Regions from separate parts of the Kocuria gwangalliensis genome, predicted to be linked through region 3. Evidence: riboswitches for the same ligand, from Rfam matches in the RefSeq annotation. Region 3 holds a riboswitch; each other region holds the start of a gene.
The links. Region 3 has a riboswitch for S-adenosylmethionine ahead of ABEA06_RS07005 (bifunctional o-acetylhomoserine/o-acetylserine sulfhydrylase). Riboswitches for the same ligand answer to the same signal wherever they lie in the genome.

Region 1: linked by a shared signal. The riboswitch ahead of ABEA06_RS09535 (methylenetetrahydrofolate reductase) and the one ahead of ABEA06_RS07005 (bifunctional o-acetylhomoserine/o-acetylserine sulfhydrylase) in region 3 are both predicted to bind S-adenosylmethionine.
Region 2: linked by a shared signal. The riboswitch ahead of ABEA06_RS14155 (hypothetical protein) and the one ahead of ABEA06_RS07005 (bifunctional o-acetylhomoserine/o-acetylserine sulfhydrylase) in region 3 are both predicted to bind S-adenosylmethionine.
Region 4: linked by a shared signal. The riboswitch ahead of ABEA06_RS12715 (LLM class flavin-dependent oxidoreductase) and the one ahead of ABEA06_RS07005 (bifunctional o-acetylhomoserine/o-acetylserine sulfhydrylase) in region 3 are both predicted to bind S-adenosylmethionine.

The regions. Positions count from the first base shown of each region.
Region 1 is NZ_BAABLN010000029.1:157,394-165,025, forward strand. It holds gene ABEA06_RS09525 (MarR family winged helix-turn-helix transcriptional regulator) at 1-45, opposite strand, end outside; gene ABEA06_RS09530 (fructosamine kinase family protein) at 151-1,011, opposite strand; SAM riboswitch class IV at 1,159-1,276, shown strand; gene ABEA06_RS09535 (methylenetetrahydrofolate reductase) at 1,319-2,314, shown strand; gene metE (5-methyltetrahydropteroyltriglutamate--homocysteine S-methyltransferase) at 2,446-4,881, shown strand; gene ABEA06_RS09545 (aminotransferase class I/II-fold pyridoxal phosphate-dependent enzyme) at 4,878-6,227, shown strand; gene ABEA06_RS09550 (cystathionine gamma-synthase) at 6,214-7,404, shown strand; gene ABEA06_RS09555 (VOC family protein) at 7,468-7,632, opposite strand, start outside.
Region 2 is NZ_BAABLN010000071.1:9,774-17,405, reverse strand. It holds gene ABEA06_RS14165 (aldehyde dehydrogenase family protein) at 1-918, shown strand, start outside; gene ABEA06_RS14160 (GMC family oxidoreductase) at 971-2,557, shown strand; gene ABEA06_RS14155 (hypothetical protein) at 2,589-2,885, opposite strand; SAM riboswitch class IV at 2,906-3,047, opposite strand; gene ABEA06_RS14150 (glycosyltransferase family 4 protein) at 3,144-4,298, opposite strand; gene ABEA06_RS14145 (cell division protein PerM) at 4,543-6,336, shown strand; gene purN (phosphoribosylglycinamide formyltransferase) at 6,781-7,374, shown strand; gene purH (bifunctional phosphoribosylaminoimidazolecarboxamide formyltransferase/IMP cyclohydrolase) at 7,421-7,632, shown strand, end outside.
Region 3 is NZ_BAABLN010000014.1:156,577-164,208, forward strand. It holds gene ABEA06_RS06985 (NAD(P)/FAD-dependent oxidoreductase) at 1-759, shown strand, start outside; gene ABEA06_RS06990 (S9 family peptidase) at 776-2,980, opposite strand; gene ABEA06_RS06995 (CPBP family intramembrane glutamic endopeptidase) at 3,007-3,792, shown strand; gene ABEA06_RS07000 (VOC family protein) at 3,861-4,499, opposite strand; SAM riboswitch class IV at 4,615-4,733, shown strand; gene ABEA06_RS07005 (bifunctional o-acetylhomoserine/o-acetylserine sulfhydrylase) at 4,812-6,206, shown strand; gene metX (homoserine O-acetyltransferase MetX) at 6,203-7,378, shown strand; gene ABEA06_RS07015 (SGNH/GDSL hydrolase family protein) at 7,375-7,632, opposite strand, start outside.
Region 4 is NZ_BAABLN010000035.1:22,407-30,038, forward strand. It holds gene ABEA06_RS12700 (GNAT family N-acetyltransferase) at 1-492, shown strand, start outside; gene cls (cardiolipin synthase) at 504-1,994, shown strand; gene ABEA06_RS12710 (alcohol dehydrogenase) at 2,088-3,152, opposite strand; gene ABEA06_RS12715 (LLM class flavin-dependent oxidoreductase) at 3,313-4,734, opposite strand; SAM riboswitch class IV at 4,818-4,932, opposite strand; gene ABEA06_RS12720 (CoA-binding protein) at 5,014-5,433, shown strand; SAM riboswitch class I at 5,483-5,577, shown strand; gene ABEA06_RS12725 (AMP-binding protein) at 5,571-7,632, shown strand, end outside.

The sequences.
Region 1 (7,632 bases), on a different contig from region 3:
GCTTTGTGGGCTGACAAAATCGGGCCTGAACCGCGACTCCGCCATTAAAAACCTCGAACTTTTAGGAATTAGAAAAGTTGATAACCATGATGCTTGAAAAACATAGGCCCTGTCCAACGTGACAAGGCGTGTCCGACTGGTGGTTCCACCTCAGCGCACCCGTTGCAGAGCATTCAGCACGGCGTTCCCGTAGCCGCCACCGAAACGGATCGCATGCACCAACAACGGCGGTACTTGGTACCACAGGACACGCTCGCGCCAACCGTCGGCCAGGGGGTAAACGTCGTTGTAGGCGTTGAAGCAGGCCTCACCGAACCCGCCGAACAGCAGCATCATGGCCAGGTCGTATTCCCGATGCCCGTAGAACGAGGACGGGTCGACCAGCCAGTTGTGGCCGCTCGCATCGATCACCCTGTTGCCGGCCCACAGGTCACCGTGCAGCAGACTGGGCGGCTCGGTGGGACCGGCTAGTTCGGCCGCACGCGGGGCCAGTTCAGCCAACAGGTCCGACGCCGCAGGGTCCAGTTTCCCCGTGTCGATCGCCGTGCGCAGCAGAGGTTCGATCCTGCGATGCAGCAGGAAATCGGCCCAGTCGTCGGTGGGTGAGAGGTCCACCGGGAACGAGCCGATGCGCTGCGGCAGCTCAGGGTCGATCGCACCGAAATGCGGCGCGTCCGCGCGGTGGATCCGGGCCAGGCCGCTGCCGCATTCGGCCTCGGTTGGCGGCCCGCCCGCACCGTAGGATTCATTGATCCATTCCAGGACCAGACCCTGATCGCTCACACGGATCACGCGGGGCACGGACAGTTCGGCCGGTGCCGCCGCGCGGAGCGCTTCGAGGCTGGCCGCCTCCAATTCGAGCACACCGGCCGGAGCGTCGAGCATGGTTTTGGCGAACAACGGCCCGTCGGGGGTTTCCAGGCGATACGCGGCGGCCGTATCCCCACCGCTCAGCGATCGCACTCCCGTGACATCAAGGTCGGCAAGGAGGTCTTCGGGCAACTGGTCCATGGTTCTTCTCTACACCATTCCCACGACACTCGCAGGGACTTTTTCCCCGCTGACGGCCTGTGACAACGGGACAAAACAATGGAGTCCACTCGTTCCAGCGTGTGACGTGCACCGCCACAATAATGTGCTAGTGTCTTCAGCAACAAGGATCAAGAGTCCCGGTGTGAAGCTCTGGCTAACCGGGCGGCAACCCTCCAGCACGTAGCGGGGTGCCCCAGATGACGATCCGGCCGCCGCGCAACCGCACGGCGAGCAAGTACGGCGCACGGAGAAACCTCCGGCGTCCCGAACCGCCGGAGGTATTTTTATGCCCGCCCTGTCCACACCCCAGGTCTCGGAGCAGACCGTCACCACGGGGCCACCCACGGGAACGTCGTGGTTGGTGCGCAGGCCGCGCCGCGAATCCTTGATCTCGTTCGAGGTGTTCCCGCCACACCCCACCCGCGATCCGGAGGCCGTGTGGCGCAACATCGACACCATGGCCGCGGCCGGCCCGGATTTCTTCTCGGTCACCCACGGGCACTCCGGCACCAACGGGGTCTCCCGCGAGACACTGCGGCACCTGCTCAAGCAGACCAAGACCCCCGCCGTGGCCCACCTGACCTGCGGTGGCACCGATCGCGCGGGCTTGGAGCGCGCCGTCGAAGATTTACTTGACGACGGCGTTCGCGACCTTCTCGCCCTGCGCGGCGATCCGCCCGTGGGCGGCGGCGAGTGGGTGACCCACCCGGGTGGTTTACACCGAGCATCGCAACTTGTCGAGCTGATCCGCGAGGTCGAGGAACGGAGGTTCGGCGCGTGCGAGCGCCCCGGAAAAAGGCCGGTCTCGGTGTCAGTTGCCTGTTACCCCGTGGCCGCCAAGGGCCGCGATTTTGAAGCGGACCTCGCCGCGCTGTGGGACAAGCAGGAGGCGGGAGCGGATTACGCAATCACCCAGGTGCTCTACGACGCCCAGGACTACGTGCGGTTCCTGGAGCGTGCGCGCTCGGAGGGCATCCACATTCCGATCATCGCCGGCCTGGTTCCGCTGACCGACATCAAGCGCCTAGGCCGAATGACCGAGCTGACCGGCGTACCGATCCCCGAGCGGATCACCAACTTCCTGGGTACGGACAATCCGTCCGAACTGCGCCGCAGGGGCATTGCGGCAACGCTCACCTTGATCGATGAGCTGCTGGACTTCGGTTGCCCGGGTCTGCACTTGTTCACGTTCAACCGGCCGGACGCCCCACTGGCCATCCTTGATCATCTCCGGGTGCGCGATGCCGCCCGCGAGTTCCGTGGGAGTTCGTCGGCGGCCTGACCGCCGCGCACCGGTGGCCCCACTGCCGCCACACGGGCACCCGCACCACCCTTCCGACAGAACCTTTTCGCAACGGTCACAGCGACCGTGGCTTCCCATTTCACACCCTTTTATCCTCAGGAGCACCCCAAATGACTGCTATTTCCAAGCCCTCGTTCCCCGCCGCTACCATCCTGGGTTACCCCCGGATCGGCCCCAACCGAGAACTCAAGAAGGCCTTGGAGGCCTACTGGTCCAGGCCCGCAGAGAACCCCGCGCAGTCCGTTCTGGACACGCTCGCTCAGTTACACGAGCGCACCGTTCGCCACCTCAGCGACCTCGGTCTCACCGACGCCGCCGCCATCCCCGCTGACACGTTCGCCGTGGACCAGACGCTGGACACCGCACTGGCCCTGGGCGCGGTCCCGGCCCGCTTCCGCGCGGACGGTTTCCGCCCCGCCGCTCCGGACACCGCGCAGGGCATCGAGCTGATCACCGCGCTGTCCCGTGGAACCGATCGCCTGGAGCCGCTGGAGATGACCAAGTGGTTCGACACCAACTACCACTACTACGTTCCCGAGATCGGCCCCGATACCCCGCTGTCCGCGCACCCAGAAAGCTTGATCGAACGCTTCGTGACCACCCGTGACACCACCGGTGCCATCACCCGCCCGGTGCTGGTCGGCCCCGTGACCCTGTTGCTGCTGGCCCGCCCGGAAACCACGGACGCCCCGGGCACCCAGCCCTTCGACCGACTCAACGACGTGGTGGACCTCTACATCCAGCTGCTCACCGCGCTCAAGGACGCGGGTGTCCCGTGGGTCGAACTGGACGAGCACGCCCTGGCGGCAGAAGGCTGGGACGTCCCCCGCGACACCATCATCGACGCCCTGACCAAGGCCTACACCCGCCTGAGCTTCCCCTCGAACCGCCCCGACATCCTGGTCGCCGTGGGGTACGGGGACGCCGGAGAGGCCGCCCAGCTCGGACTCGCCGCCACCGACATCGAGGCCCTCGCCATTGACCTCGACCGCGGCAACGAACCCGGTGAGGCCGCGCTCGAGGCGTGGGGCGAGCGCCCACTCGTGGGCGGCGTCGTCGGCGGCCGTACGGTGTGGCGCACGGATCTGGGGAGGGCCTCGGAAACCTTGGACCGGCTCAAGGCCACCGCGCGCGGCCCCGTGAGTGTGGGAACCGCGACCCCGTTGCTGCACGTCCCCCACGATGTGGAGCGCGAAACCGCCCTGGACCCGGACATCAAGGAATGGGTTGCGTTCGCGGATCAAAAGGTCGCCGAGGTTGTCACGCTGTCCCGCGGGCTGAGCGACGGCTGGTCCACGGTGGCCGCGGAACTCGGCAAGGACGCGCTGATCCGCTCCCGCCGAGCCGCGCACCCGGCCACGAACCGCAAGGAGGTTCGTGCCCGCACAGCGGCCGTGCAGCAGCGGGATCGCGAGCGCGCGTCTGCCGATGAGCGCCGCGCCGCCCAGGCCCAGCGGCTGAACCTGCCGCCGCTGCCCACCACGACCATTGGTTCGTTCCCCCAGACCCCCGGCATCCGCACCACGCGCGCCGATTTCCGCGCCGGCCGCATCGACCAGGCCGAGTACACGCAGAAGATCCGGGCCGAGATCGCACAGACCGTACGCACGCAGGAAGAGCTCGGCCTGGACGTGCTGGTGCACGGTGAACCCGAGCGCAATGACATGGTGCAGTACTTTGCCGAGGGTCTCGACGGGTTTGTCACCACCCAGCACGGGTGGGTGCAGTCCTACGGTTCGCGCTGCACGCGCCCGTCCATCCTGTTCGGTGATGTCTCCCGCCCGGCCCCCATCACGGTGGACTGGACCCGATACGCGGCGTCACTGACGGATCGCCCGGTCAAGGGCATGCTGACCGGTCCGGTCACCATCCTGGCCTGGTCGTTCGTGCGCGACGACGCCCCCGCCCGCGAGGTCGCCGACCAGGTGGCCCTGGCCCTGCGCGACGAAATCACGGACCTCGAGGCCGCCGGAACCGCCGTCATCCAGGTGGACGAACCCGCCCTGCGCGAACTGCTGCCGCTCACGCTGGCCGACCGCCCGGATTACCTGGACTGGTCCGTGGGATCGTTCCGCCTGGCCACGGGCGGTGCGGAGACCGCAACCCAGATCCACACCCACCTGTGCTACTCCGAGTTCGAGACCGTGCTGGACGCCATCGACGGCCTTGATGCGGACGTCACCACGCTGGAGGCCTCGCGCTCCGGTTCGGGGATTGTGGACGGGCTGGCCGCGGGCAACTTCCCGCGTGACGTGGGCCCCGGTGTGTGGGACATCCACTCCCCGCGCGTACCCACCTTTGACGAGGTCGCTCAGCGTGTGCGCCACGCCGCCAAGGTCATTGGTGCGGACCGCGTGTGGGTCAACCCCGACTGCGGCCTGAAGACCCGCGGCTGGCCCGAGACCGAGGCCGCCCTCGATCGCCTCGTGGCCGCCGCCGTCACCGTCCGCGCGGAATTGACCCACGACGACGCCGCCTCGGCACCTTCCGTGGCCGCCGCCTCCGCAGACACCACCGCTCGTGCGGCGGAAGGGAGCCTCCTGTGACCGAGCACGTCAACGCCCCCCTGGGCACCCCCATTGTGGCGCCCATCCACCACAGCGCCGCGTATGCGTTCGCCAGCCTGGCCGACGCTCGGGCGGTCTTCGCGCAGCGTGCCTCCGGGTACACCTACGCCCGCACCGGCAACCCGAACGTCACCGCACTGGAATCCGCAGTGACCAAACTGGAACGCGCCGAGTGCGCCGTGGCCACCTCGTCCGGGCAGGCCGCGGTGACCCTGGCGTTACTCGCGCTGACCGGACCGGTCAACGGGCACGTGGTGGCGTCCTCCCACCTGTACGGCGGCACCGTGGACCTGCTCACGGACACACTCGCCGAAACCGGGTTGACCGTGACGTTCGCTGATCCGCGCCGGCCCGAGGAATGGGAGGCCGCGGTGACCTCACAGACCCGCGTGTTTTTCCTGGAGTCGATTGCCAACCCGCTCGCGGATCTCCCGGAACTGGAGACGATCGCGGACATCGCTCACCGCAACGGTGCCGTGGTGATCGTGGACAACACCGTGGCCACCCCGCATCTGTTCACCCCCGGCGAGCACGGAGCGGACCTGGTGGTCCACTCGGCCACCAAGTACCTCTCCGGTCACGGCGGCCCCCTGGGCGGTCTGCTGGTGGACACCGGCAACTTTGACCCCACCGAGGACCCGCAGCGTTGGCCGTGGCTGACCACATCGCATCCGCGCTGGGGTGATCGCTCCCCCGTGGAGGTCTACGGCGCCAAGCGTGCGCTGTTGGGCGTGGCCCGCTGCAAGTACCTCAACGACCTGGGCCCGTGTATGAGCGCCATCACGGCCCACGAGATCCTGCAGGGAATCTCCACGCTGGGAGTGCGCGTGGAGCGCCAGTCGGCCACGGCGGCGTCGTTGGCGGCAACCTTGAACCGGCACCCCGCCGTGGCTCGCGTGCACCACCCACATTTCGGCGGTGCGCGGCAGGAAGAGTTGTACGAGCAGGGTGGCTACCGGGGCGCCGGCGGGGTGTTCTCGATCGATCTCAACGGCGTCCCAGAGCAGGTCGAGCACGTGGTCGATTCCCTGCGACTCATCAAGCTCGCCGCCAACATCGGCGACGTGCGCACCCTGGTGGCCCACCCCGCGAGCATGACGCATTGCCGTCTGACCCCCGAGCAGTTCCGTGCCAGCGGCATCACCGGGCAGACCCTGCGCTTCACCGTGGGCCTCGAGGATGTCGCGGACCTCACCGCGGACCTGTTCCAAGCACTGTCCGTGATCGCGGACGCCACCGAGTCGCCGGCGGCGTGGGAACACCTCCCCCACACCGCCCGCGCCACCGCCCACCAGCAGAAGGACTCTTTCCATGACCATCACTGATTTCTCGCTGCCCGGCCTGGCCACGCGCGCCATTCACGCCGGCCAGGAACCGGATCCGACCACCGGTGCCGTGGTCCCGCCGATCTACCAGACCTCCACGTTCGTGCAGGACGGCGTCAACCAATTCCGCACCGGCGGCTACGAGTACAGCCGCGGTTCCAACCCCACGCGCGGCGGATTCGAGGAACAGCTCGCCGCTGTGGAGCGCGGCACCCGTGCGTTCGCATTCGCCTCCGGCATGGCCGCCGAAGACGCCCTGTTACGCTCGGTCCTCAAGCCCGGCGACCACATCGTGTTGGCCGCGGACGTGTACGGCGGCACCTTTCGCTTGGTCGACCAGGTGCTCTCCAAGTGGGGTGTCACGCACAGCTTCGTGCCGTCCGCTTCCGCCGACGACGCCGCCGCAACCGTTCGCGCCGGCGAGACCAAGGTGTTGTGGTTGGAGACGCCGTCCAATCCCCTGCTTCGCGTCGCGGACATCGCCGCGTGGGCGCAGGTCGCCGACGCCGCCGGGGCCCTTTTGGTGGTCGACAACACGTTTGCGTCCCCCGCCCTGCAGAACCCCCTGACCCTGGGAGCGCACGCGGTGGTGCATTCGACCACCAAGTACATTGGAGGCCACTCGGACGTGTTGGGCGGTGCCGTGGTGGTGGGCAACACCGAGTGGGACGGCCAGCCGTTGAGTGAGCTGATTGGTTTCCAGCAGTTTGCCGGCGGTGCGGTGGCCGGCCCCTTCGATTCCTTCCTGGCCGCGCGCGGATTGAAGACCCTGCCGTTGCGGATGGAACGTCATTGCTCCAATGCGCTGGCCGTTGCTCGCTGGCTGCGTGGCCGGGAGGATGTTCTGGAAGTGTTCTACCCCGGGCTCGAGGAACACCCCGGTCACGAGCTGGCCACGTCGACCCTGAACGGGGGTTTTGGCGGCATCATTTCATTCCGGCCCCGCGGCGGTGAGGCAGTAGCCCACACGTTCGTGAAGACCACGCAGCTGTACAACCTGTCCGTGAGCCTGGGCGGTGTGGAGTCGCTGACGTGCGTGCCCCACGGTATGACCCACGCTTCGCGCGTGGGCACCCCGCACGAAGTTCCCAAGGACCTGGTCCGGCTGTCCGTGGGGATCGAGGACCTGCAGGATCATGTGGCAGACCTGGATCGCGCCCTGACTGCAACACACTAATCAACCGTCTTTGGTTGATCCACCATGGTGGCCGGACTTGCCCCTGAGTCCGGCCACCAGTGTTTAGTCGCCTCGCAGTTGGGCGATATCGAGTTTTTTCATGGTCAGCATGCGTTCGAATGCCCCGGGCTGTTTTATCAAATCGTCGATGTCCACCGGCACGATCTGCCAGCTCACGCCGAACTGATCCGTGCACCAGCCGCATTGCTCGGCCTCGGGCACTGCTGA
Region 2 (7,632 bases), on a different contig from region 3:
GTCGGGCTGCCCGCGGGTGTGGGCAACCTGGTGCTGGGTGCCGGCGCGCAGGCGGGTGCACCGCTGTCCAGCGATCCGCGCGTGGACCTCGTCTCCTTCACCGGCGGCCTGGTGACCGGTCGTGTGATCGCTGCCGAGGCGGCGTCGACGGTCAAGAAGGTGGCCCTGGAGCTGGGCGGTAAGAACCCCAACGTGATCTTTGCCGACGCGGATTACGACGCCGCCCTGGACAACGCGCTCAACGGCGCCTTCATCCACTCCGGCCAGGTCTGCTCGGCCGGGGCGCGCTTGGTGATCGAGGAATCCATGGCCGAGAAGTTCGTGACCGACCTGGTGCGCCGAGCCGAACAAATCCGGTTGGGCGGGCCGTTCGATGAGAAGGCCGAGACCGGCGCGTTGATTTCCGAAGCCCACCGCGACAAGGTCCACGCCTACGTGGAGCGGGCCCGTGAGCAGGGCGCACGAGTGCGTTGCGGCGGTGGCTTCGCGGAAGGACCGTCGGCGGACGGTTTGCTGGATTTGAGCGACGGCGTGTTCTACCTGCCCACCGTGATCGACCAGTGCACTCGGGAAATGGACTGCGTGCATGACGAGGCCTTTGGACCCACCGTGACCGTGGAGACCTTCCGTACCGAGGAAGAAGCAATCGTGATCGCCAACGACACCAACTACGGACTGGCCGGTGCGGTGTGGACACAGGACGCGGGCCGTGCACAGCGCGTGGCCGGCAAACTGCGCCACGGCACCGTGTGGATCAACGACTTCGGCCCGTATCTGCCGCAGGCGGAATGGGGCGGCATGAAGCACTCCGGTGTGGGGCGCGAACTGGGCTTCCACGGTCTGGCCGAGTACCAGGAGACCAAGCACATCTACCAGAACACCCGCCCCGCGGTGACCGGTTGGTTTGCCGAACGCTGAGTCGTTTCGCTGGATCTCACCGACCACGGAACAACGACCCATGGGAGAAACCGTGACCACCACAGAAAACGTGGCTACCTACGATTACATTGTTGTCGGAGCAGGCTCGGCGGGCGCCGTGATCGCGGCGCGCCTGAGCGAGAACCCGGACGTGAGCGTGGCCCTGCTCGAAGCGGGCGCCCATGATGAGAACGTGCCCGAAGTTCTAACGCTCAACCGCTGGATGGAGCTGCTGGAATCCGGTTACGACTGGGACTACCCGATCGAAGCGCAGGAGAACGGTAACTCCTACATGCGCATGGCCCGCGCCAAGGTGCTGGGTGGGTGCTCGTCCCACAACTCATGCATTGCGTTCTGGGCCCCGTCCGAGGACATCGACGAGTGGGAATCCACCTTCGCAGTGGAGGGCTGGAACGCGGAGATGGCATTCCGGCTGTACAAGAAACTCGAGAACAACGAGGATCCCGGTTCCCACCACGGCCATGACGGACCGGTGCGGTTACGCCAGGTCCCCGCCGTGGACCCGTGCGGCGTGGCGGTGCTCGACGCCGCCGAACAGGCCGGGATTCCGCGCGCGGACTTCAACACCGGCAAGACGGTGACCCAGGGCGCGAACTTCTTCCAGATCAACGCGCGCGAGGACGGTACCCGAGCGTCGTCGTCGGTGAGCTACCTGCACCCGATCCGGGAGCGTACGAACCTCACCGTCCTGACCGGCACCCAGGCCAAGCGCATTGTCTTCGACGAGAACCGGCGTGCCACCGGCGTGGAGATCACGGATGACGCCTTTGGTCGCGCTCACGTGCTCTCGGCCAACCGCGAGGTGATCGTCTCCGCCGGCGCCATCGACACGCCCAAGCTGCTCATGCTCTCGGGCATCGGCCCGGCCGAGCATCTCACCGAGGTGGGCGTGGACGTGCTCGTGGACTCCCCGGGTGTGGGTTCACACCTTCAGGATCACCCCGAGGCCGTGATCCAGTGGGAGGCCAAACAGCCCATGGTGGAGGACTCCACCCAGTGGTGGGAGATCGGCCTGTTCGCCCAGGTGGATGACGGCCTGGACCGCCCGGACCTGATGATGCATTACGGCAGCGTGAACTTCGACATGCACACGTTCCGCCACGGTTACCCCACCGCGGACAACGCCTTCTGCCTGACCCCCAATGTCACACACGCCCGTTCGCGCGGCACCGTGCGTCTGCGCACGCGTGATTACCGGGACAAGCCCCGGGTGGATCCCCGGTACTTCACCGATCCCGAGGGTTACGACCTGCGCATCATGACCGCGGGCATTCGTAAGGCGCGGGAGATCGTCGCGCAGTCCGGGCTCTCCGAATGGGCCGGCGAGGAACTCTTTCCGGGTCAGGACGTACAGACGGACGAGGAGATCGCCGAGTACATCAAGCGCACCCACAACACCGTGTACCACCCTGCTGGTTCCTGCCGGATGGGCCCGGTCGAGGATCAGGAGTCACCGCTGGATCCCCAACTGCGTGTCAAGGGTGTGAGCGGGTTGCGCGTGGCCGATGCGTCAGTGATGCCGGAACTGGTGACCGTGAATCCCAACATCACGGTCTTCATGATCGGCGAGCGCGCCGCGGAGCTGATTACCCAGGATCAGGAGCTGCCCGCGCACTAGGCGCGGCGTGAGAACACGGATGAGGCCCCGATCAGGCGCTGAGCGCCACCGGTTTCGGTTCCAGCTTGTAGAACGCAATGCCACCGGAAACGTTGGACGCCCCGGGAACCAGTAGTTGCCGGTACTTCTCGCACCACTGGGCGCGGCCTCGATTGTGGGCGGCAGCGTGGGCCAGGGCTCGAACGTTGTTGCTCAGATATTCGTGGATGTCCCCGTTTGATTCTATGAGACGCACCATGTGGTGGTCGGGGTCGATGTCGACGGTGACGTCAACCCATTGTTCTCGAGGGGACTCGGTCTTTGTGCGTAATTGTTGAATGTTCTTCATCAGTAGTGTGCCTTCGTACAGGGAGGTTCTTGCTGCGCACGCGGTTGCGCCCCAGCCGCTTCGTCATCCAAACCACCCCTGAACCAAGGGTTGGCGTGCGCCGGGTTGGAGCCCGACAGGTGTGCGGTTTCAACACCGAACACCAGAGCGCATCTCGTGAAGCTGGATTCGAGCGTAGCGGGTCGACGGCATGGGAAACCAGGGGGTGACATATAACGTCACCAAAAGTTAACCAACGAATGGATTGTGCACCACCGATCAGGAGGTGGTTGTGGAGAACCTGGGCGCGCGGGAGGCCACGGTTTGCGCCTGTGCATAGTGCTCCATGAGCTGATCACACACGGCGGTCCACGTGCGGGTCTGCACGGTGTCATACGCAGTGCGGGAGAAAGCGGCGCGTTTAGCGTTGTCACCCACGAGGTCCGCCACACGAGCGCGGAGCATTTCGGTATCGCCGGGCTTGTACAGCCAACCGTTGCGGGATGAATCGACAAGGTCCACGGGTCCTCCCCGACCGACCGTCACCACGGGTACCGCGCTGGCCATGGCTTCCTGGATCGTCTGGCAGAAGGTTTCGTGTTCACCGGAGTGGACGAACACGTCCAGGGAGGCCATGGCGGTGGCCAATGCGTCACCGTCCAGGAATCCCGCGAAGTGCGCGTTGGGAAACAACGTGCGCAACTTCTCCTTTTCCGGCCCCGACCCGATGATCACCAGTCGGGTGTCGGGCAGCGAGTCCAGCACCACGAGGTCCTGAACCTGTTTCTCGGGTGCCAGACGACCCACGTAGCCCACGAGCTTGCGCCCGCCGCCCACGCGTTCGCGCCAGTCCTGATCGCGGCGAGTTGGATCGAACCGGCGAGTGTCCACCCCGCGCCGCCACATCCGCACACGCTGCACACCGTGTTCATGCAACTGGGAAATGGAGGCCGTGGACGGCGCCAGGGTCAGGGTCGAGGAATTGTGCATGTTCCGCACGTGGCTCCACAACACGTTCTCCAGAACGGGCGCACCGTACCGCGCCGCGTATCCGGGGATGTCCGTCTGGTAAATGGTGGCGCACGGCAATCCCAAGTTCCTGGCCGCCTGAATGGCCTGCCACCCCAGGACGAAGGGCGAGGCCACGTGAACGACGTCCGGCTGGAAACGGGTCAGGATTCGTTGCATGCGGGCGACCGTGCAACTGGCCACGCGGACGTCCGGGTATCCGGTGAGCGGAATGGACGCGATGCGTTGGACCCTGACACCGTCCATGGTGTCCACGGATCCCAGGGAGCTGAGTTTGTCGTAGGACGGGGCAATGACCATGGCCTCGTGGCCCTGCGCCCGCAGATGGTCCAGGACTCGAACCACGGAATGCGTCACGCCATTGATGTGTGGGAGGAACTGTTCGGCAACCACTGCGATTCTCACGATTAATACGGTGGCCCGGTCGGGTCACCGGATGCCCACGCCCCGGTGACCTGTCGGTGAAGTCTGGGCCAACTCCGGCGGGGACGTGGAAAGATGGGGGGCGATGAACTTCCCCACCTTTTCCAACACCCTGCCCGGGGTCCGCGAGCGCTCGCAGCGCCGCCGAAACAGTGACCCCGGGGATTCACCCACTACACCGCCCTCGCCCGGCTCTCCCCAGGGTGGCCGCGAGGGCGGATTCCCCATGCCCCTTTGGTTGCAAGGAGTGATTGAACTCATGGCCGTGGCGGCCGTGAGCCTGTTGCTCACCGGGGTGGTGATGGCGGCGGTGTGGCTGGCCGGTGGCTTCGATTCATTGGGTGTGCTGGGTGGATTGCAGCTCGCGGGTCAGGTGTGGTTGGTGGCGCACTGTACGCCGTTGACCATGGCGGCGATCCAGGGCATCGACCTGTCCTCAGGGGGTGGAACTCTCACCCTGGTCCCCCTGGGTCTCACCCTCATACCGTTTGCACTGTCGGTCATTGCGGGGAGGAGGATTGCCCGCGCGTGCTGGCGCGGCCAGTTCCTGATCCCCTTCTTCGCCGGCATGGTCAGCTACGCGCTGATCGGTGCCCTCGTGGCGCTCGTGAGTAGCACCGAACACGTGTCGGTCAGCGTGCCGGCCGGGGCGGTGTTCCCCTTGATTCCCGCGGGCCTGGGGACGTTGGTCGGCGGGTGGAGCGTTTCGCGCTCGCTCGCCGCGATCCTGGGTGCCGACGCCGCATCGTGGATCCAGCGCACCAGCCAGTACTCCAGGTGGGCGGGTTCCTACCTCTGGGCAGTGGTACGCGCGGGGTTCCTGTCCGCAGTGGCCGTGATCGCCGCGGGTGCACTGGTCACCGCGGTAACGCTGGTGTGGAACTGGGACCGGATCATTGCTGTGTACCAGCAATTGGGCACGGGCGCCGCCGGTGACACCGCCCTCACGGCACTGCAGTTCGGCTACCTGCCCAACATGGTCGTGTGGGCTGCCGCTTGGGTCAGCGGGGCCGGATTCTCGATCGGGGAGGGCGCACTCGCCTCCCCGTTCGAGAATTCACTGGGTGCGCTGCCGCAGTTCCCGCCGTTCGCAGCCCTGCCGGAGGGTGATCCATGGGTCTATGCCTCCGCCGTGGTGGTGCTACCGGTCCTCGCCGGAGTGCTCGCGGGCTGGTGGTTCCTGCGCGAGGGCGAGAACCACCTGGACGACTGGATGGCCATCAGGTTGCCCATGCGGTGGTTCACGTTCATTCTGTCGGCCCTGCTGACCGTTGCGTTCATCGCCGCGATCGGTGCGGGCCTCGTGGCATTGCTCGCGTGGTTGTCCCACGGATCGCTGGGCCTGGGGAGGCTCACGGACCTCGGGCCCAATGCGTGGCACGTGTTCCTGTGGACCGGCGCCGAAATCACTGCCGGCGGTGTGATCGGATACATCCTGGGCCCGTGGCTCGAACGCGAGGGCTATCGGAAGAACCCGTGGAACAGTTCCCTGGAAGAGCCGCCCCAGGGTGATTCTGATCCCGAAGACCGGCGGCGCCACGGCGTGGAAGTCTCCGGCGCTGCCCGGGCCGCCAAGGTGGAAGCCAAGCAGGCCAGGAAGGCGGAAGCCCGGCAGAGGCGCGCGGCCAAGAAATCAGCCAAGCGAAAGGCCGCCCGGCTGCGAGTCCCCGGGGCGGACGCGCGGCCCGATAGTCAGGAACCGTTGCAGACCGACAATCCGGCGCAGTCCCGGCCCCGGACCGACGAGACCCGGACCGGAACTGGTTCGAGCGGCGTCGGCGGCGACCGGAACCGCGTTCCGTGGGATGCGAACGGGTCGACGGCGGTGACCGCTCAGGAGGCGGGTGAAGCGGAGCCAACCACGGCGGACGGCGCCGGTGTTGCCGTGTTCGACAGTGGCTGGGCGGATTCGGGAGACTCGGCCGATGCGGGGGACTCCCACGCGGTGGGCGATGCCGACGGCGTGGGCCCCGGCGATGATTCCCCCGGACCGGTCTCCAACTCCGTGCCGGAGAGGTAATTCCAAATGTTGTCCGTGAGCTGACGCTGACAGTGGCTGGTGGAGGACAGCGTCAGGGCAGAGGAGGCGCACTCCTGGTAGACCTGCGAGGCCGGCCACACGGCCAAGCGCGCCCCGCCGCCAAAGGCATTGAACGCGCCCCACACTATGGCCAGGATGGCCAGAAACGTGATGAACAACCGGGGCTGCATTGTGCGGGACGTACTCAGCACCACAATGCCCAGGACAACGGCGGCCAACGCCATGACCACGCCCACGGCCGTGGACCACACGTGACCGGTCACCAGGGCGGAGGACAACAGGGCGAGTCCCGCTGCCAAACCGGAAAGCCTCAAACGGGAGGACGCGTGTGCTGTGTCTGGGCTGTCGGAATCTTGCATGATCTCCACTGTAAGGCAGCGGCCGGGTCCGGGCGGACCGCGGAAAATCGTTAGCATGATCGGTATGCGACTCGTGGTCATGGTTTCCGGTTCCGGTACAAATTTGCAGGCAATCATTGATGCGCTGCACAAGGGCGACGTGGACGTGGACATCGTGGCGGTCGGCGCGGACAAACCCTGCGCCGGCCTGAAACGCGCGGAAGCCGCCGGGATCGACACGTTCCTGGTGCCGCTGGCGAACTACCCGGAGCGGGAGCAGTGGAACCGGAGCCTGGAACGCGCCATTGCCGGCTACAACCCGGACCGCGTGGTGTTCGCCGGATTCATGCGCATCGTGGACGCCCACCTGGTGGCGCGTTTCGCCGGCAGGATCATCAACACGCACCCCTCGCTCCTGCCGTCGTTCCCGGGCGCGCACGCCGTGCGGGACGCCCTGAACTTCGGTGTCAAGGTCACCGGTGCCTCAGTGCACGAGGTCGTGGCCGACGTGGATGCCGGCCCGATCCTGGCCCAGGCGGCCGTGCCGGTCACCCCGGAGGATACCGAGGAAACCCTGCATGAACGCATCAAATCCGCCGAACGCGGTCTCCTCGTGAATGCCCTGGCGACGCTGAGCCGCGAGGTTACCTTTGACCGACCCGGTGAAGAGCAGTCGTAGACTTTTCTGTGGCACCGGCACCACCCCTACCTCTCCTGGAGTTTCTGTGAATTCAATTCAGCTGGACCGCGTACCCCTCAAGCGCGCCTTGATTTCCGTGTATGACAAGACCGGTCTGGAGGAGCTTGCGCGCGGCCTGCACGAGGCCGGGGTGAGTATCGTCTCGACCGGTTCCACGGCGCGGCGGATCTCCCAAGCGGGCGTGCCCGTCACCGAGGTCTCCGAGGTCACCGGGTTCCAGGAATGCCTGGACGGGCG
Region 3 (7,632 bases):
TACTGCCCCGAGCTGGCGGACAACCCCGAGCGTTACCGGGCGGCAATCATCGACGATTCCGCGGTACGGACCAATGCCACCGCGCTCGTGGAGTGGCACCGGCAACGCGCAGAGCGGGCCGGGGTCCGGATCATCACGGGCGCCACGGTCACCGCGGCCAGGCCCGCCGGTGACGGCGCGTGGGCATTGACCGCCGGTGGCGATGACCTGACGGCTCGCACGGTGGTCAACGCGGCGGGTGCGTGGGCGGATCACGTGGCCGGATTGTTCGGTGCGGTGCCGCAGAGCTTGCAGCCGCTGCGGAGGACCGCTGCCCTGGTTTCCCTCAGCCAGCCCCTGGGTCCGACACATCCCATGGTCGAGGACGCCACGTCCGGTTGGTATTACCGCCCCGATGCGGACGGCGCCATGATCTCGTGGGGAGAGGCCGAACCCAGCCCCGCGTGTGATGCCCAGCCACGTCCGTCGGCCATTGATGAACTGATCGAGACCGTCCAGCGGGAAACAACCATGAGGATCACGGGTGTCCGCAAGGCGTGGACCGGGCTGCGCACCGAGACGCCGTCCGACGTGCCCGTCTGCGGCTGGGACCCACGGGCCGGCAATCTACTGTGGCTCGCGGGCCAGGGAGGTTACGGTTTCCAGACGAGCAGCGCCCTGGCTCGCGCCGCCACGGATCTGCTGGTGGACGGCCGGATCGGGAACTGGCTCAGTGCGGAATCCGCGGCCGCTCTGCAACCTCGGCCGGCCACCAGCTGACCGACGGGGAAATCACTTAGCCCGCAACGCCCAACGTGTCGGCCAGCCACGCGTACTCCCACGCCGTGTCCTTCCACTGGGAGTAGCGCCCGGAGGCACCGCCGTGGCCACCGGCCATTTCGCAGCGCAGCAGCACGGTCTCCGGGTGTTCGGCGTGCTCGCGCAACGCGGCCACCCACTTGGCCGGTTCCACGTAGAGCACCCGGGTGTCGTTGAGGCTCGTCACGGCCAGAATGGGCGGGTAGTCGGCGGCGCGGAGGTTCTCGTAGGGCGAGTAGGAGCGCATGTAGTCGTAGACCTGCGGGTCCGCCACGGGGTTGCCCCACTCCTCCCATTCCAGGGCGGTCAGGGGAAGCTCGGGCATCAACATGGACGTCAAGGGATCCACGAACGGGACCGCGGCCAGCGCACCGCAGTACAGGTCGGGGGCCAGGTTCAGTACCGCGCCCACGAGCAACCCGCCCGCGGAACCGCCGAGAACCGCGATGTGAGCGGCGTCGACATCCGGCCGTTCGGCAAGGTGGCGGGTGACCGCGACGTAATCGGTGAAGGTGTTCTTCTTGGTGAGCTTCTTGCCGCGGTCGTACCAGGAGCGGCCCAGCTCGCCGCCGCCGCGCACGTGGGCCACGGCCCACACCACACCGCGATCGAGCAGCGACAGCCGGGAGATGGAGAATCCCGGGTCGGTGCTGGTCTCGTAGGAGCCGTAGGCGTACTGGATCACGGGAGCCGGGACGGTGGTGTCCAGGTCCGCGCGCCGCACCAGGGAGATCGGGATGCGTGTGCCGTCTTCGGCCACGGCCCAGTCGCGTTCCACCGTGTAATCGGTGCGCTCATACCCACCGAGCACCGTGGCTTCGCGGCGCAGGATGGGCTCACCCACGCCGAACTCACCCACACCCCGGTGTCCGGGGCCAGCCGTGGGGATGTCATAGATCCGCGGGGGCGTCACGAAGGACGTGTAGGACACCCGCACCACGGGGTTGTCGTAGCGGGCGGAGACGAGCGAGGCGGTGAAGAGCTCCTCGTCGAAGTCCGGTTCCGTACCGGTCAGGCCCTGCGAGCCGGCGGTGCCGTCCAGCAAGGACTCGAGGGCCGCGCGCGGGATGAGCCGCACCCGCGGGGTCGTCTCGGCACGCAGGGACACCACCAGATGCGTGGCCGTGGGCTCACACACCTCGATCCGGGCCTGTTCGCTGCCGGGAACCACGTCGACGAGATCGACATCGGTGATACTCGAACCGGCCTGGGACAGCGGCATGAGACTGACGCGGGAGTTCGGCGCCTGGTAGTCGTGTGTGAGCAGGACATAGTCGGTGCCGGCCACGGTGATGGGTTCGGCCGAGTACAACACACGGTCACTTTCCGGAATCAGGGTGAGCCACTCTTGGTGCGGCTCGGCCACGGGGCGGATGCGGTACTCGCCGTACTCGGAGCACGCGGAGACCACCATGAGCCACTTCTTGTCCGCGGACAGTTCCACGCCCAGCCACAGGCCGGGATTGTCCTCCTGGTACAACAATTCGTCCTGCTCGGAGGCGGTACCGATCACGTGTCGGTACACGCGCCAGGGCCGCCAGGAATCGTCGACCACCGTGTAGATCAGCTGTGCGGCGTCGGGCGTGAGGAACGCGCCGTAGGAGGTCTGCTCGATCCGGTCGGGCAGCAACTGCCCGGTGACCAGATCCTTGACGTACACCGTGAACCGCTCGTCTCCGGCGGTGTCCTCGGACCAGGCCAGGTGGGTTCCGTCCTCGGAGACACTGAATGCGCCCAAGGCATAGAACTCATGGCCCTCGGAAGCGGCATTCGCGTCCAGCAGCGTTTGTTCCCCGGGCAACGTCACACCGGGCTCCACCGTGGGAGGTGTCCAGGCAAGTTCAGGGTCCCCGACGTCGGATGCGGGGAACCTGCAGAAGACCTGATGCGCCCCACCCTCGACCGTGCGGGCGAAGTACCACCACGCTCCGTTGCGGGAGGGCACGGACATGTCGGTTTCCCGGGTGCGGTTCTTGATCTCACCGTAAATGTCCTCGCGCAACGGTTGCAGGTGCGCCGTCACGGCCTCCGCGTACTCGTTCTCGCGGTCCAGGTGCGCCCGCACGTCGTCTGAGTCCTTGTCTCGCAGCCACTCGAAATGATCCTCGAACACATGATCATGAAAACTGCGGTTAATGGTGCGTCGAACGGCTACGGGGTACGCGGGCATCTCGGAACTCATGACCCCAGTCTAGGGAGCACGGCACAATGGTGTTCGTGTTGACCGAAACCCCACAGCCACGACCCGCCCGTGACGGACCCGCCCGCTCCGAGGTGTGGTTCCACATTGTGTTGGTCCTGGGTGTGTCCTTGGGGTCCTCGGCGGTGTATGCCGTGTTGAACCTGGCCGAGACGCTGTCGCGGGGCCCACTCACGGATGCCGAGGCGACCTTGAATCAGGTCCTGAGCCCGGTTCCGGCCATTGATCTGCTTCGGCAACTTGCGAGCATCGGTTTCGCTCTGGTCCCCGTGTTGCTCGCCCTCTACCTTCTGGCCGGTTCGTTACCGGGTATCGCAGTGGTGCTGCGGCGGATCGGCGTGGACGGTCGCCGCCCGTGGCGGGACGCGGTCTGGGGCGTCGGGTTGTTCCTGGCCATGGGCGTGGGAACCCTGGTCCTCTACCAGACAGGCAGGGCGCTGGGGGTCACGGCCGCCATCACCACCTCGGCTCTGAACGAGCACTGGTGGACGGTGCCCGTGCTGATCCTGTCCGCGCTGCGTCACAGTGTGGTCGAGGAAATCATCGTGGTCGCGTTCCTGTGCGATCGGTTGCGGCGCATCGGCTGGTCCTGGGTCACGATCGCGGTACTCACGTCCCTCTTCCGCGCCAGCTATCACCTCTACCAAGGCTTTGGCCCCGCGCTGGGCAACCTGATCATGGGTCTGGTGTTCGTGTGGGTGTACCGCCGCTACGGTCGCCTCGCGCCCTTGCTGATTGCCCATGCGCTGCTCGACATCACCGGTTTCCTGCTCCCGCAACTGCTCGCGCGTTGACAAAGGACGACGCCGCTGCCGCGCCCCTGTCGCGTAGCAGGGTGCGGCAGCGGCGTCGGCGGGAAAATTCAGATGGTGACCAGGCCGTCCGGGGTGGCGAAAGAAACCTCCATGACACCGGGTGTGCCGTTGGGTGAGCACCAGGTGACGTCCAAGGCGGCCAGGACGTTCTCGACGGGGCCGCCCAGCCATTCGGTGACGCGCTCGGGAGAACCGGCGATCTCCATGCCGGCCAACCGGACGTCCGTGATCTGCGCCTGGGAAGGGTGCATGTCGGGCTCGGAATCAAAGCGGATCATGAACGGCAACTGTGGGTCGGCGATCAGACCCTTGACCCCGATCTGGTGCCACTCCAACTGGCGGCCGTCCGGGAAGAGCCGGGCACCGGGAACGGAGGGGCGGCCGAGCTTGTCCTCGAAGGGGGCCAGGTCCGCGACCTCGACCACCCAACCGAGCCAACCGCCGCCGGCTGCGGAGCGGGCGCGCACGGCCTGACCGAACGGGGCCTTCTCCGCGGCGGGGTGCTCCAGCACCTCGACGACCTCCACGTACTGGTGGTCGGTGAGCGGCAGGATCATGTTCCGAGTCCCGAAGCGCGGGTGGATTCCGCCCTTGACCGGCTCGATCCCTAGCTGATCGGCAATCCGTTCCGTGGTGGCTTCGAGACCATCGGATTGAGCTGCGAATGAGACATGATCCAGTTTCATGCTGTCATGGTGGCACCGCGCGGGATGGTCGCCAAATCGGGGCGTGAAACATGTCCGTGTGATGCGGGTAACTCAGCTTGACGTTCGAGGTACCGGCTCCGGACAATGAAGAGCAGGTCACGAGAGTCAGCGACAAGCCCCAGCTAGCTGACCGGCAACCCTCCCTCCGCGGTGGGGTGCCCTGGGTGAGGACCGGGCCGCATCGGAACAATCCGATGCCGGCAAGCGCGGGTCACAGGTGCCCGATCGCTGCACGGGCACCGTGCTGCGGATCGTTCACCGGGCCCCTGATCCCGAGAAAGGGAGTGCGGTATGAGTCCCGCAGCCACCCCGTCCCAGCCCCAGGGCTGGGCTTTCGAAACCCGTCAAATCCACGCGGGGCAGGAACCCGATCCCACCACGGGATCGCGGGCACTACCCATCCACCAGACCACCTCGTACGTGTTCCCAGATGCGGAAACCGCGGCCATGCGCTTTGCCCTGGCCGAACTGGGCCCCATTTACACGCGCCTGACCAACCCCACGACCGAAGTGGTGGAGAACCGCGTGGCTTCTCTGGAGGGCGGCGTGGGCGCGCTCATGCTCAGCTCGGGTCAAGCGGCGTCCACCTTTGCGATCCTCAACCTGGGCGGCGCCGGAACCCACGTGGTGGCCAGCCCGTCCATGTACGGCGGCACCTACAACCTGCTGCGTCACACCCTGCCCAAGATGGGCGTGGAGACCACGTTCGTGTCCGACCCTGACGATCCCGAGGCGTGGCGCGCCGCGGTCAAACCCAACACGGTCGCGTTCTTCGGGGAAACCATTCCCAATCCTCGCAATGACGTGCTGGACATCGAGGCGGTCGCCGCGGTGGCCCATGAGTCGGGTGTGCCGCTGATCGTGGACAACACGATTGCCACGCCGTACTTGATTCGGCCCATTGAATGGGGCGCGGACATCGTGGTTCATTCCGCCACCAAATTCATGGGCGGGCACGGCACCTCCATCGGCGGCATGATCGTGGACGCCGGCAACTTCGACTTCGGGCGGGACCCGCAGCGTTTCCCGGCCTTCAACGAACCGGACGAGTCCTACAACGGCCTGGTGTACGCCCAGGCGCTCGGCAAGGACGGTATTTTCGGGGTGAACCTGTCCTTCGTCCTCAAGGCGCGCGTGCAGTTGCTGCGCGACCTGGGCTCCTCGATCTCCCCGTTCAACGCGTTCCTCATCGAGCAGGGCATTGAGACGTTGTCCCTGCGCATGGACCGCCACGTGGCCAACGCCCAGAAGGTGGCCGAGTGGCTCGAAGCGCGCGACGACGTTCGCGCGGTCTCCTACGCCGGACTCGCGTCCTCGCCGTGGCACGAGCGCGCTGAGAAGTACGCGCCCAAGGGTGCCGGTTCCGTGCTCGGTTTCGTGCTCGACGGCGGTCGCGAGGCTGGAACTGCCTTCGTGGACGCCCTGACACTGCATTCCAACGTGGCCAACATCGGCGATGCTCGCTCCCTGGTGATCCACCCGGCGTCCACCACCCACTCACAGCTGACCGACGACGAACAGCGGGCCACCGGCATCGAACCCGGGTTCGTCCGGTTGTCCGTGGGTCTGGAGAACATCAACGACATCCTCGCGGACCTGGAGTCCGGATTCGAGGCCGTGGCCGCGCTGGGCGGCGCGGGGGCGTCGTCGTCGGCCGAATCCGGAGAGGGAGGAACACAGGCGTGACCATCGTGGGAGGCGGAACCACCGACTCACTCGTCCGCGAGGACGGCGTGGTGGGTTACATCAACGTGGGTCCCTTGACCTTGGAGTCCGGCTACCGCCTCCCTCGTGCGCGTCTGGCCTACGAAACATGGGGGCGGCTCAACGAGGACGCGTCCAACGCAGTGCTCATCGAGCACGCCCTGACCGGGGATTCCCACGTGGCACGGGGACAATCTCGCGATCACGCACCCGAGGTGGAACGTGTGGCCGCCGAGGCGGGCGGCTGGTGGGACGGCCTGGTGGGGCCCGGGGCGGCCATTGACACGGATAAGTACTTCGTGGTGTGCGCCAACATTCTGGGCGGCTGCTACGGCAGCACCGGCCCGGGGACCCAGGCCCCACCCGAGGTGGACCCGGCGCAAAAGGCCTGGGGTTCGCGGTTCCCGCGCATCACCGTGCGGGACACCGTGAATGCGGAAGCCGTCCTCTCCGATGCCATGGGAATCGAGCGCTGGGCACTGGTCATCGGCGGTTCCATGGGCGGGGCGCGTGCTCTCGAGTGGGCCGTGATGTACCCCGAGCGGGTGGCCGCGTGCGGTGTGATTGCCGCGTGTGCCTCCGCCAGCGCGGAACTTTTGGCGTGGGGCCAGGCGCAAGCGCTGGCGATCCGGCAGGACCCCAATTTCTGCGGCGGCGATTACTACGACGGCGACTTCCCGGAAGCCGGCCTGGGACTCGCGCGACGCATTGCCCACATCACCTACCGCTCGGCTGCGGAGTTGCACTACCGCTTTGGCCGGGAAACTCAGCCGAACGAAGACGTGGCCGCAACTCACACGGCGCAGCGCGGCCGTTACCGGGTGGAGAGCTACCTGGATCACCAGGCGTCCAAGCTGGCGGGCCGCTTTGATGCAAATGCATACTTGAGCGTGAATGAGACCTTGATGTCCCACGACATCACGCGCGGGCGCGGCAGCCTGACGGAGGTCCTGTCCGGCACCTCCTGCGACTGGCTCGTGGCCGGTGTGGATTCGGACCGGTTGTTCTTTCCCGCCGAATCCGCCGAGATCGTCCAGGCTCTACCGGGTGAGCAGGAGCTGCACATGATCAGCTCGCCCAGCGGTCACGACGGCTTCCTGATCGAAGCTCCGCAGCTGGGTTTGCTGCTCAAGAAAACGGTGCTGAGGGACTAGACCTCAGGAGTCGGATCCGGAGCGTTCGCATGCTCACCCGCGCCCGGGATCACGGCTCGACCGAATTGCGGGCGCTTGGCGGTAATGAAGTCACCGGAACTGCGCTTGGTGATGCGGCGGGCAACCCACGGGGCAAAATATTGACGCGCCCACACGAGATCGTCCCTGCGGACTTCCCGCTTGGTTCGCACGGGCTGTGCCTGCCGGGCATCGGGGACCAGCGCGTGCTCGATGCCCAGGCAGTCCAGCACCTC
Region 4 (7,632 bases), on a different contig from region 3:
CGTACCGAGCGTCTCGTGTTGCGTCCATTCACCCAGGACGAGCTCGAGGCGATTGCGGATCGAGCGGATTTGGCGCAGTTCGCTCAGGGGTTCCCGACTCCCGAGGATCAGGACTGGGCTCATACGGCATTGGACGCCGGCAGCTATTTCTTCACCGAGACCATGTACTCGATGTTCGCCGTGGTGGATGCCGCCTCGGGCCAGGTCATCGGCATGGCGGGTTTCGTGGGCCCGCCCATTGACCACGAACTCGAGGTCGTGGGCTCCGTGATACCGGGCCGCCAGAATGAGGGGTACGCGGACGAGGTGCTCCCCTATCTGGTGGAGTTGGCCTTCCAGAATCCCCAGGTCAAGGCCGTGAACGCGTCGGTTCCGTGGGGCAATGAGCCCGCACGGAAGCTGCTGCTCAAGAACGGCTTCAGCGAATGTCCGAGTGACGGGTTTGAAGCCACATATGTGCATCCCCGCCCGGAGATGCGTTCCAGCAACTGAGTTAGTCGGCTATGTTCCCCTGGGCCCCGTACGACCTGTTCTCCCCGGACACCGTCCCTGAGTGGATCCTGGTGATCCTGGTCGTCATCGACCTGTTGCTCCGAATCGGTGCGCTTGGCTGGATTCCCCATCAGCGCAGACCGTCGGTCGCTCTGGCGTGGTTGCTGGCCATTTTTCTCCTGCCCTACGCGGGGTTGTTGTTGTTCCTGGTCATTGGTTCTTCTCGCCTGCCGCGAAAGCGGATGGAGAAGCAGGCCAAGATGAACGACATCATCCGGGAGAACACCCCCGAGGATTTCTCCCTGGGCAAGGAATTCGACGACCTACCCGAATGGGTCACCACAACCGCCAAGCTGAACTATCAGCTGGGCGCGTTGCCCATGGTGGGCGGTAATGGCTTCGACATTGTCACGGACAACCACGAGTCCATGGAGCGCATGGCCCGTGATGTGGATCGGGCCACCGATTACGTGCACTTCGAGTTCTACATCGTGGCCACGGATCGGGTGTCCCGGGTGCTGCTGGATTCCCTGGTGCGGGCGCATGACCGTGGTGTCCGGGTGCGCATCCTGATCGACCACGTGGGTTCGCTGGGTTACCCCGGGTACGCGGAACTCGTACGCCGTTTCAATGCCTCCGGCATCCCCTGGCGGCGCATGCTACCGATCCGCCCGTGGCGCGGTGAGTGGCAGCGCCCGGACCTGCGTAATCACCGCAAGATCCTGGTGGTGGACGGGTCCATTGCCTACACCGGTTCGCAGAACATCATTCACCGCTCCTACAACAAGAAGAAGAACATCCGCCGCGGCCTGGAATGGAAGGATCTGATGATCCGCTGCTCCGGGCCCGTGGTTGCCGAGCTCAACGCGGTGTTCGTCTCCGACTGGTACTCGGAGACCGACGATCTGCTCCTGGACGAGGCCACCGAGGTCCTACCGAACGTGGAGGCCCCCGTGTACGCCCAGGTGGTCCCCTCCGGTCCCGGGTTCACGACCGAGAACAACCTGCGGCTGTTCAACCACCTCATTTACAACGCCAACCGGCGCGTGGTGATCTCCAGTCCGTACTTCGTGCCGGACGAGTCCCTGCTGCACGCGCTCACCACCGAGGCGCAGTCCGGGGTGGACGTGGAGATTTTCGTGGGTGAGTCCTCGGACCAGTTCCTGGCACGGAACGCCCAGAATTCCTACTACTCCGAACTCGCGGAAGCCGGCGTGAAGATCTACCGTTACAGCTCGCCCACGGTGCTGCACGCCAAGTTCGTGCTCGTGGACGACCTGATCAGCGTGATCGGCTCCTCCAACATGGACGAGCGATCCTTTGCCCTGGACCTTGAGGTGTCCGTGATGATTGTGGGCCAGGACTTCCACGACCGCATGGAGGAGGTCGTGGGCCAATTCAAAGCGTCCTCGACCCTGCTGGACCTCGACGCCTGGAACAACCGCCCCCTGCGACACAAGTACGTGGAGAATGTCTGTCGCCTCACCTCGGCTTTGCTTTAACGCCGACGACGCCGCTGCCGCGACCTTGCGCTCGAAAAGGTCACGGCAGCGGCGTCGTCAGTGCGCGGGGCAGGACCGCAACGCACGGTCGGATCAGGGTGCCACCAGGACCGCGCGACCGTTCAGGGTGCGCTGACGCAACCCGTCCAGAGCGGCGTTGACCTCCTGGGCGTTCAGCGGGGCCTCCTTGATGGGCGGAACGGGGAGGTTCGCGTCCTGGGCGAGCTGGACGAGTTCTTTGAGCTCGGGAAGGCTGCCCACAAAGTTACCGCGGATGTTGAGGAGGTTGAACGCGGCCAGGGCCGTGGGGAATTTGTACTGCCCACCGAACAGGCCCACGCTGACCAGGGTCCCCCCGTTGGCCATGGCGAACAGGGCAGCGTTGGACGTGTCCCCGTTGTTGACCAGGTCGATGGCCGCGGCGATCTTGCCACCACCCGCCGTGACGATCTCCGTCACCAGGTTTTGCCCGCCCACAGTCACGGTGGCCGAGGCCCCGATCTTGGTGGCATTGGCCAGTGCGGCCTCACTCATGTCCACGGCCACGATGTTCTGATGCCCCAGGGCCCTGAGCACCGCGATGGTCATGAGACCCACGCCGCCGGCACCGATGACCGCCACGGGCTCGTCCGCGGGGACCGGCATGATCTTCTTCGCGGCGGAGTAGGACGTCAGTCCCGAACACGCGAGCGTGGCCCCGAAGGAAGGATCAATGTCACCGAGGGGCACCAGGTAGCGCTCATCCGGAAGGTAGACCTCTTCCGCGTACCCGCCCCGTAACTGCACGGACAGGTTGCGCTTGCGGCGGCTGCAGTAATTCTCGCGGTCCTCAGAGCATGCATGGCAGTCACCGCAGCCGATCCACGGGAACACGATGAACTTGGTGTCCCCGGGCGTGAGCGTGGCGTCCGGTCCCGCGGCCACCACTTCCCCCACGATCTCGTGCCCCAACACCACCGGGTACCGCGCGCCCGCCGCGGTGAGTTCGTACCGGCCGGCGTCCCCCAGGTCGAAGTACCCGTCCTGGCAATGGACGTCCGAGTGGCAGACTCCCGAATGGGTCACCCGAACGATCACCGCGGAGCCGTCCAGCTCGGGACGCTCCACCTCCAGTTCCTCGGCGGGTGCTCCCGGTTCTTTGTGCGCAAAAACCTTCATGGCCACTCCTTCGTAGCGACGGGTCCGGCCCGCGTCCCGCGGACTTAGCCCCCACTGTAGGCGGCGATGGCTCGGGTGGGCTTTGCGCAGCCCGGAAGACACGACGCCGCCCGGTCGCCTTTGCGGGAAAGGCGACCGGGCGGCGCGGTCAAACGGGTTGTTAGCCCACCAGCTCGCGAGCGGCGGTGTCCGCCACGGAGGGCTTGTCCGCGAACGCGCCGCGGTACTGGGCCGCGGGGTGGCTGTCCATGACCCGGGGCTGGCCGGCGCCGTAGAGGGACTCGCGCAGGGTGGAGCCCTCGTACTCGGTGCGGTAGCGACCGCGCTTCTGCAACTCGGGAACCACGTACTCCACGAAGTCCTCGAAGGAGCCGGGGCTCACGTGGTAGGCCAGGTTGATGCCGTCCAGGCCACCCTCGTCAACCCATTCCTCGAGCTGATCGGCCACGGATTCCGGCGAACCGACGATCACGTCACCCATGCCACCCAGGGCGCAGTGCTTGGCGATCTCCTCGCGGGTCCACTTCTTGTCCTTGGACTGCAACGTGAACGGGGTCAGGAAGGACTGGATGGAGTCGGTCTTGACGTAGTTGAGGGCCTCGTCCTCGTCGAACTGGCTGAGGTCCACGCCGGACCAGCCGCCGATGATCGCCTGAGATGCCTCCAGGTCCACGTAGGAGAGGTACTCCCGGTACTTCTCCTGGGCCTCCTCCTCGGTCTCGGCCACGACCACCGAGAGCATCGCGTAGATCTTGATGTCGTCGCGGTGGCGGCCCTGGGCCTCGGCCTGCTCCCGGATCTTGTCCGTGACGAACCGAGTGAGGTCCGGACGCAGACCGCCCACGAACACGGCCTCCGCGTGACGACCCGCGAACGCCTGACCGCGCGATGACGCACCGGCCTGGAAGATCAGCGGGGTGCGCTGCGCGGACGGCTCGGTGAGCGCGGCACCCGGGACGGTGAAGTACTTGCCCTGGTGCTGGATCGGGTGCACCTTTTGGGGATCGGCATAGATACCGGCCTCGCGGTCCTCGACCACGGCGCCGTCCTCCCAGGAACCTTCCCAGAGTTTGTAGCAGACGTCGAGGAACTCTTCGGCGATCTCGTAGCGGGTATCGTGCTCGATCTGGCGCGGCAGACCCTGATTCTCCGCCGCGGAGGGCAGGTAGGAGGTCACCACGTTGAAGCCCACGCGACCCTTGGTCAGGTGGTCCAGGGTCGCGTACTTGCGGGCCAGTGTGTAGGGCTGCTCGTAGGTCACCGCACTCGTCACGCCGAAGCCCAGGTGCTCGGTCACGGCCGCCATCGCGGAGATCTGCATGAACGGGTCGTTCACGGGAACCTGCGCGCCGTCCGTCACGGAGGGCGCGGCGGAGTTCTTGTAGATGTCGTAGATGCCCACCACATCGGCCAGGAAGAGCGCGTCGAACTTGCCCTTCTCCAGCGTCTTGGCCAGGTTGGTCCAGTACTCAATGGTGTTGTACTCGGTGGCCTTGGACCGCGGGTGACGCCACAGGCCGAAGCTCTGGTGGTCCACGCAGGTCATGTCAAAGGCGTTGACGGAGATCCGCTTCTTGGTCATGGGTGCCCCTTCGGGTTGAACGCGACCCGCGCCCCGTGCGCCACCTACGGCGGCCTACTCTGCGGGTCCAGCGCGTTTGTGTGGCGCCGTACTTGCCGCATGCGGTGTGTCATGCGGCCCGATCCTCACCTGGGGCACCCCGCTACGGGAGAGGGTTGCCGTCCGACAAGCCAGGGCTGTGCGTCGGAACTCATGATCGTTCTGGGCTCCACTGTACCGTTTCCGCACCGACCCGTGAAACATAAGGATCGAGCGGATGCGCGGTGAGACGATGGTTGTATGAGTGATCGCCACGTCAACGATCCGGACCTGATTCGCGAGCTACTCACCACCCCGGGGCGGTGGGCCGTTGTGGGGTTGTCCAGTAACCGCACCCGGCCGGCCTATGCGGTGTCCCGGCGGATCCGTGAGGAGTTCGGGCAGGAAATCATCCCCGTGAACCTTGCCGGGGAATCCGTGCACGGCGAGACCGGTTATCGCTCACTCAAGGAGATTCCGGGCCACGTGGACGTGGTCGACTGTTTCGTGAACTCCCGGCGCGTGGGAGACGTGGTGGATCAGGCCATCGAGATCGGCGCCGGTGCGGTGTGGTTGCAGCTGGGCGTGTCCGATCAGACCGCCGCGGCGCGGGCCAAGGCCGCCGGGGTGAAGGTGGTCATGAACACCTGCCCGCTGATCGAGGCCCCGCGGGTTCTGTAGTCCCGACTCGATTTGCGGCGGCGGCCTCCCGGGACGTTGAATGGAACGGTTCCCATCCGGAGCGGCCGAGAGACCTGGCTCGTTGACGTCGCAGCAACCGGTACCCGTGCGATACAAGGTGCTAATGCCAGGAGACGATGGAGTTGATCGAGATTACTTCCTACTCAGACCCTCATTCCCCCACGCCCAATCCCGCGCTGATCTCGGATGATGCCCGCGAGGAGTTCTGGGCCGAGCAGGCGACCCGGCTGGACTGGGCCGAACCGTGGCACACGACCCACCGCTTCGCCAAGCCGCAGAAGATCGGCGCGGACGAGGACGGCAACGACATCCTCTCCGTCCCCGAGATTGCCTGGTTCGAGGGCGGCAAACTCAACGTCTCCTACAACTGCGTGGATCGCCATGTTGAGGCAGGCCGCGGCCATCACGTGGCCCTGTACTTCGAGGGTGAACCCGGTGACCGCCTGGTCTACACCTACGCGGACCTGCAGCGCGAGGTCTCCAAGGCCGCCAACGCCCTGCTGAAACTCGGTGTGGAAAAGGGTGACCGCGTGGTCATCTACCTCCCGGTGATTCCCGAGACCGTCATCATCACGCTCGCGTGCGCTCGGATCGGCGCAATTCACTCGCTCGTGTTCGGAGGCTTCTCCGCCGAGGCCCTCAGGTTCCGTGTGGAGGACACCGGCGCCAAGGTGTTGGTGACCACGGACGGGCAGAACCGGCGCGGCGTCGTGGTCCCCGTGAAGACCAACGCGGACCAGGCCTGCAGCGGCACGAACGATATCGAGCACGTGATCGTGGTGCGCCGCACCTCCCGGCCCGGTCGCATGGATCTGCCGCGCGGCACCCGCGGGCTGCGCTCCAAGGAAGAGGACACCGTGCCGTGGACGCGCGGGCGCGACGTGTGGTGGCACGAGCTGACCGCGGATGTTCCGGACGTGCATGTGCCCGAGGCCTTCGACGCCGAGACGCCCCTGTTCATCATTTACACCTCCGGCACCACGGGGAAGCCCAAGGGCCTGGTCCACACGACGGGCGGGTACCTGGTGCAGACCGCGTACACGCACGCCCTGATGTTCGATCTGCTCCCGGACGTGCCCGATGCCCACGGTGTGCTGCGCCCGGACGAACTCTCCGCCGTCAACGATCCCGCCAAAGTCGATTCAACCGTTCACTGGTGCACCGCGGACCTCGCGTGGGTCACCGCGCACACCTACGAGATCTACGGCCCGCTGGTCAACGGCGTGTCCGAGGTGATTTACGAGGGCACGCCCAACACTCCGGATTACGGTCGTCACTTCGAGGTCATCGAACGCTACGGGGTGACCAATTACTACACCGCGCCCACGCTGATCCGCTCGCTCATGGGTGCCTTTCCCAAGGGTCTGCCGCAGGTCTACAACCTCTCGTCCATTCGTCTGCTCGGATCGGTGGGCGAGTCCATCAACCCCGAGGCGTGGCGCTGGCTGCGAGCGCAGGTGGGCCGCGACGAGGTCCCGTTCGTGGACACGTGGTGGCAGTCCGAAACCGGCTCGTGCGTGGCCTCCCCGCGCCCGCATGATCCGCAATTCGCCCCTCCCGGCACGTTCGACGACGCCGCTGCGCACACCTCCCTGAAGCCCGGAAGTGCTACGCGCGCCGTCCCGGGAATCTCGGTGCGTGTGCTCGACGAGTCCGGTGAGGAAGTGGGCCCCAACCTGCAGGGCTATGCCGTGATCGACAAGACCGGTCCGTCCATGGCCCGCACGGTGTGGGGCGATCCGCAGCGCTACCTGTCCTCGTACTGGGCGGCCTACGGTGAGCGCGGCTGGTTCCTGGCCGGGGACGGCGCTCGCACCGATGACGAGGGTGACCTGTACATCCTGGGCCGCGTGGACGATGTGATCAACGTGTCCGGGCACAGACTGTCGACCATTGAGATCGAGTCCGCCCTGGTGACCCACCCGCACGTGGTGGAGGCTGGCGCGACCCCCATTCGCGACGCGGTGACGGGGCACGCCGTGCTGGCCTACGTGGTGCTCACGGCACAGGCGCAGTCACTGTCCGCGGATGAGGTCCGGGAAGAGCTGCGCGCTCATGTGGCGCAGGAGATCGGCCCCATCGCGAAACCCCGCGAGGTCATCGCCGTCCCGGACCTCCCGAAGACCCGTTCGGGGAAGATCACCCGTCGCCTGTTGACCCAGCTGTACGAGGGTCAGA